DNA from 2 places in the Microbacterium sp. ER1 genome. Region 2 is predicted to be linked to the other one. Evidence: riboswitches for the same ligand, from Rfam matches in the RefSeq annotation. Region 2 holds a riboswitch; the other holds the start of a gene.
The links. A riboswitch is a leader RNA that binds a small molecule or an ion and turns the genes downstream of it on or off. The one in region 2 is predicted to bind thiamine pyrophosphate.

Region 1 (3,204 bases), on a different contig from region 2:
CGCCGTCAGCAGGTTCCAGCCGACGAGTGTGCCGGTCTTGATGCCGACGACCCCCGGGTCCGCGAGCATGCCGTTCGTGTTCTCCACCGTGCCGGCCCCCGGCAGCTCGACCGACCGGGTGCCCACGATCTCCGCGAACACGGGATTCTGCATCGCGAGCTCGCCGAGAGCCACGAGCGCCTCCGGGGTGGCGACGTTGCGCGCGTCGAATCCGGACGGCGTGACCACGGTGATCCCGGAGAGCCCGCGCTCGCCGAGCCAGACCTCGGCGGCGGCCGCGAACTCCCGATCGGAGCCCCAGATCTCCGCGGCGAGCCGATCGATGTAGTTGTTGGCCGAACCGAGCAGGGTGCCCTGCAGGAGCTGGTACTCGGTCAGCACCCCGCCCACGGGGACATCCAGCGCGGACTGATTCGAGATCCGGTAGTCCCAGTACCGGATGCTGTCGGCGTAGGTGAAGGAGAACTCGGGGCCCTGCTCCCCGGGGGCGAGGGGCAGGCGGTCGAGCACCATGAGCGTGCTGACGACCTTGGTGATGCTCGCGATGCTGACCGGGGCGGTCGTGGACGCGGCCGTGGTCATCCCGGCGATGCCCACGGCGCCGTCGCCCACCTCCGGCCAGGCGAGCGCGGCGGTGGGGGCGGCCACCGGGGTGACCTGCACGGCCTGGACGGTGGGCGCGACCTCGTGCAACGGCCAGAGCAGCGTGCTTCCGGCGTAGGAGGCGACGAGCCCGGCGAGGACCCCGAGCGGGACGAGCAGGCCCGGGCCGGCGATCGCCGGACGCAGCGTCGCGTCGCGCAGCAGGCCGGGGGCGGCCTCGGCTTCCGGGGTGGCGTCGAACTCCGGTGTCGACGACCCGGACTCGACCACGTCCGTGTCGACCCACGTCAGCGCGGTCGCCGGTGTCGAGGCATCGGCCCACGCGACGGTCTCCGTCGTGGTCGCAGGCAGCGTGTCGACGGTCTGCGAGGACGCGGGGGTGGAGTCCTCGGGCCGCGCGTCGACGCCGACGCCGCCGGACGCCTCTTCAGGGGGATCGGAAGCGGTCACTCGCTTACGGTACCGAATGCCGCCAGGAATCCGCCGTGCGCGGCTCGGGACGCGCGGGCGGAAGACGCTAGGATCGACAGCACAACCACGGGAGTCCGGCGAGCCGGGCTGAGAGGGAGCGAATCGCGCTTCGACCGTCGAACCTGATCTGGGTCATGCCAGCGCAGGGAGGAGTTCACATGAGTACGTCCACGTCCGCATCCTCGTCCACGAAGACGACCGGCGCTCCGGCGCGCAGCTATCTGCGGTGGCGCATCGTCGACATCGTCGTCGCCAGCGTGCTCGGCGTCGCCGCCGGCCTGATCTTCCTGGCCTGGAACGTCGGGTACCTCGGCCCCAAGGCCCTGCTCGAGCCGCTGCTCCCCGGGCTCCAGGGGCTCCTGGACGGACCGTGGCTGTTCGCCGGAGTGCTCGGCGGCCTCATCATCCGCAAGGCCGGTGCGGCGATCTACGTCGAACTGCTGGCCGCCGTCGTCTCGGCGCTCATCGGCAACCAGTGGGGTGGCTTCCTCACGCTCGAGGCGGGCCTCGTGCAGGGTCTCGGCGCCGAGCTCGTCTTCCTGCTGTTCTTCTACCGTCGCTGGTCGCTGCCCGTCGCGATCCTCGCCGGTGCCGGCGCTGCGCTCGCGGGAGGCATCAACAACCTCATCCTCTGGTACGCCGGCTCCGGTCCCGCGTTCACCGTGATCTATCTCGTGAGCACGGTGATCTCCGGCGCCGTCATCGCCGGTGCCCTGTCGTGGGTGCTCGCCCGCGGTATCGCGGCGACGGGGGCGCTGGACCGCTTCGGCTCCGGGCGCGAGGCGCGCGTGCGCGTCTGATGGCGGCGCAGGTCGCTCCCGCGGTCGTCGAGGCGCGCGGCTGGGGCTGGCGGCATGCGAGCCGCCGGGCATGGGCGCTGCGCGACGTCTCGTTCCGCATCGAGCCCGGCGAGCGGGTTCTCGTGCTCGGCGCGTCCGGGGCGGGCAAGTCGACCCTGCTGCATGGCCTCGCGGGCGTGCTCGGCGGCGAGGAGGAGGGCGAGAGCGCGGGGGAGCTCCTCGTCGACGACGCTCCGGCGGTGGCGACTCGCGGGCGCGCCGGACTGGTCCTCCAGGACCCCGATTCCCAGGTGATCCTCGCCCGCGCAGGCGACGACGTCGCGTTCGGGTGCGAGAACCTCGGCGTGCCGCGTGCGGAGATCTGGCCGCGTGTCGAGGCGGCGCTCGCTGCCGTCGGCCTCGACGTGCCGCTCGATCATCCGACCAAGGCGCTGTCGGGCGGCCAGAAGCAACGTCTCGCCCTCGCCGGCATGCTCGCGATGCGCCCCGGCCTCGTCCTCCTCGACGAGCCGACGGCGAACCTCGATCCGGACGGGGTGCGCGAGGTCAGGGAGGCGGTGGAGCGGATGCTCGCCGCGCACCCCGCCACCCTCGTGGTCGTGGAGCATCGACTCGAGGTGTGGTTGCCGCTCCTCACCCGGGTCATCGTGCTCGGTGCCGGCGGGGTGGTCGCGGACGGCCCTCCCGCCGCGGTGCTCGGTGCGCAGGGAGAGCGCCTGGCGGCGGACGGCGTCTGGGTGCCCGGGCGTCCTTCCGTCGAGCCCCCGGCACCGAGGACGGTGCCCGGCGAGGTGCTGCTGTCGGCCCGAGCACTCGCCGTGGCGCGGGTGAAGGGGCGTCCGGTGGCCCGCGGCATCGACCTCGACGTGCGGGCGGGAGAGGCCCTCGCGATCACCGGTCCGAACGGCGCGGGCAAGTCCACGCTGGGCCTGACCCTCGCGGGCCTGCTCCCGCCCGCGGAGGGGGCCGTGATCGCGGCGCCGATGCTCGCGCAGGGTGCCGATCCCGCGCCGATCCGCTGGGCGTCCCGCGACCTCCTCACCCGGATCGGCATGGTCTTCCAGGAGCCGGAGCACCAGCTTCTCGCCACCACCGTGCGCGACGAGCTCGCCATCGGCCCGCGCGCGCTGGGCGTCCCGGAGGACGAGGAGGTCGAGGCCCGCGTCGACGAGCTGCTCGCCCGCCTGCGCCTGTCCGCGCTGGGAGCCGCGAACCCGTACACGCTCTCGGGTGGGGAGAAGCGCCGTCTCACCGTCGCGGCCGCGATCGCCACGCGACCCCGGGTGCTGATCCTCGACGAGCCGACGTTCGGACAGGACGCCCGCACCTG
Region 2 (3,204 bases):
ACCTTCACGGCGTCGATGCGGATGTCGTCACCGACGGCGTCGAGCTGCGCCCGGAGGAAGTCCGCGGGAGGAACGTGCACGGCGCGGACGCCCTGCGTGTTCTGGGCGGTCAGGGCCGTCAGGGCCGCCATGCCGTAGCCCCCGTTCGCGGCGATCGCCTTGAGGTCGGCCTGGATGCCCGCGCCCCCGGACGGATCGCTGCCGGCGATGCTGAGCACGTGCGGCACCGCGCGCCCGAGCCAGCGCCGACGGAAGGCCGCGGCGGCTGTCCGGGGGTCGCCCGCCGCGCACAGCGCCGACACCACCGCGATCCCGGCCGCGCCGGCCGCGCGCAGCGCCGCCGTGTCGTCGAGCTCCACCCCGCCGATCGCGACGCACGGCAGCGCACTGCGCGCGGCGAACGCGGCGAAGCCGTCGATGCCGAGCGGGGCCGGGTGGTCGGGCTTGGTGCGCGTGGGGCGGATCACGCCGACCCCGAGGTAGTCGACCGTGCCGGGCGGCAGCGCGGCGACCTCCTCGAGGTGCGCGGAGGTGTTCGCGGTCAGCCCGATCAGGGCCTCCGGGCCGAGGAGCTCGCGCGCGCGGAGCACCGAGGCGTCCGCCTGACCGAGGTGCACCCCGTCCACCCTGGCGCCGCGACGACGGGCCTCGACAGCCGCATCGAGGCGATCGTTCACGACGAGCAGCGCACGACCGTCGATGGCCGCGGACAAAGCGAGGAGCTGCACGACGGTCTCCTCGTCCGTCGCCTCCTTGTCGCGCAGCTGCACGATGCGGACGCCGCCGGCCACCGCTTCGCGGACGGTCGCGACCACCCCGCGTGCGCCGCACAGCGACCGATCGGTGACGAGGTAGAGGGACAGGTCGACGGTCATCGGGTCTCCTCCTCGACGCGGGCGCGGTCCCGGAGATCCGCTGGGGTCACGGCGGACAGCGCATCGAGCAGTCCGACGGCGAAGCTGCCCGGTCCGCGGGAGGTCTCCGCCGCCTGCTCGGCCGCGACCGTGTAGACGAGGGTCGCCGCGGCCACCGCCGTCAGCGCATCGGTCCCGGTACCGCGGGACGCCCCGAGGAAGGCCGCCATCACGGCCCCCAGCGCGCAGCCGCCGCCCGTCACCCGCGTGAGCAGCTCGTGCCCGTTGGCGATGCGGATCACCCGTTCCCCGTCGGTGAGGAGGTCGACCGGGCCGGAGACGGCGACCACGGAGCCGTACCGGTCGGCGAGCTCGCGCGCAGACGAGGCCGCCGCCTCGGTGCCGTCCGTCGCGTCGACGCCGCGGCCGCCGCTGCTGTGCCCGGCGAGCGCGAGGATCTCCGACGCGTTGCCGCGGATGGCGGTCGGGCGCCGCGCGGCCAGCTCGTGGGCCAGTGCCGTCCGCACCGGGAGCGTGCCGATCGCGACGGGATCGAGCACCCACGGCGTGGCGGCGGCGAGCGCTCCGGCCACGGCTTCCCTGCTCGCCTCCCGCTGCTCCGGGGTCGGCGTCCCGAGATTGACGAGGAGCCCCGAGGCGGCACCCGCGAACGGTCCGGCCTCGCCGACGATGTCGACCATCGCCGGCGCCGCGCCGAGCGCGAGCAGCACGTTGGCGGTGAACCCCGTCACGACGGCGTTCGTGAGGCAGTGCGTCAACGGCGGCGCAGCCCGGACCTCCTCCCGCAGCCTTCCCGCCGTGACGGCGAGGTCGAGGACGGATTCCGGACGCACAGGATCGCTCATTGCGACATCCCTTCGCTAGTACGAACTAGATCAGGTTCGACGGGTGTGATCTCAGCCGCGGATGCGGCACCCCGTGTCACTGCCTCGCAGTCTAGCGAGCGAAGGCGTCGAGCAGCGCCCGCTCCTCCGTCCGCGTGAGTCCGGCACGGCGCTCCCGGTCCACGCCCCGTTCGCGCTCGTCCGCCACGACGCGTTCCACCGTCTCTTCGAGGGGCCGGAGCCTGCCTCCGCCGCGCCGGTACCGCGCGTTCGAGCGGGTCATGAATCCGCTCATCTCGGGCGGCAGCCACAGCGGGAGCGAGCGCGGCCCCGCCCAGTACGCGACACCCTCCGCGACGAGACGCTCCTCCGTGCCGACGACGACCGGACCGGTGTGCCCGGTGGAAGCGCGCACCGTACGCAGCACGTCCTCCAGGTCGCGCACGTCGCCGATCGCGTTGACGGCACCGGTGACGGTGGCGGACACGACGAAGGCGGCGACGTCCTCGACGTCGATGACCTGCGCCGTGCGCCCGTCGAGCGGCGGGAGCAGCACGGGCTCGTCCAGGGCCCGGAGGAACGCCGCCGCCCAGTAGCCGAAGCGATCGCTCGGGTCGCCGTCGCCGACGATGAGGCCGGGACGGACGAGGAGCGCGCGGTCGCCGAGGCTCTCCTGCACGGCGTCCTCCGCCGCGACCTTCTGCCGCGCGTAGTCGTCGTCCTCACCGGCCTGCGCCGCCGGGTGCCGCGGGGCCGACTCGTCCGTCCCGACCGTCTCGTCGTCGCGGTACACCGACATCGACGAGACGCAGGTCCACCGGGCGGCACGCTCGCCGAGCGCGCGGACGGCCCCGGAGACATGAGCGGCGCGGGAGGAGACGTCGACGACGTGGTCCCAGTCGGTGCGCGAGACGACGTCATAGGCGTCCTCGTCGTCGCGGTCGGCGAGCACGAGGGTCGCTCCCGGTGGCGCCGGCCGCCCGCCGCGGGCGAGGCAGGTCACCGACGCGCCCGCCCCCAACGCGTGCGCGGCGATGCGCTCCGACAGCCATCCGGTTCCCCCCAGGATCAGCACATCCGTCATGTGCCCATGTCATCAGGATCGACGACTCGGGGGAAGGGCCTCCGCTCAGAGCGGAGCGACACAGGCCACCACGCGAACACAGGCCCTCACGCGAACACCGCCCACCACGCGAGCTCAGGCCCTCACCGCGAGCACAGGCCATGGGCGCTGCTGTCGCCTGATGCCGCGCGAACGCCTGATGCCGCGCGGGCTCGGCGCCGTCGCGGAGGCCGGCCCCGAAGCGGTCAGGGGACGACGATCTCGTCGAGGCCGTCCAACACCGGGATCGTCCACGACAGGTCCGGTCGCCAGTCGATCCACTCCCGATCGAACGGCCAGTCGCCGGCATGGAACGACGCGATGGCCGCGACCGCGTGCCGCTCGATCTGCGCGGCCTGCGCGACGGTCAGCCGTCCCTGGTCGACGGCGGCGACCAGCTCGT

Region 1: another riboswitch for thiamine pyrophosphate. It lies ahead of BV453_RS05710 (ECF transporter S component); the one in region 2 lies ahead of thiM (hydroxyethylthiazole kinase).

Annotation. Positions count from the first base shown of each region.
Region 1 covers NZ_QCXO01000129.1:18,352-21,555, reverse strand. Annotated here, with positions in the region: gene BV453_RS05715 (D-alanyl-D-alanine carboxypeptidase) at 1-1,053, opposite strand, end outside; TPP riboswitch at 1,131-1,240, shown strand; gene BV453_RS05710 (ECF transporter S component) at 1,233-1,874, shown strand; gene BV453_RS05705 (ABC transporter ATP-binding protein) at 1,874-3,204, shown strand, end outside.
Region 2 covers NZ_QCXO01000122.1:14,317-17,520, forward strand. Annotated here, with positions in the region: gene BV453_RS03015 (bifunctional hydroxymethylpyrimidine kinase/phosphomethylpyrimidine kinase) at 1-875, opposite strand, end outside; gene thiM (hydroxyethylthiazole kinase) at 872-1,720, opposite strand; TPP riboswitch at 1,711-1,804, opposite strand; gene BV453_RS03025 (NAD-dependent epimerase/dehydratase family protein) at 1,812-2,783, opposite strand; gene BV453_RS03030 (DUF402 domain-containing protein) at 3,008-3,204, opposite strand, start outside.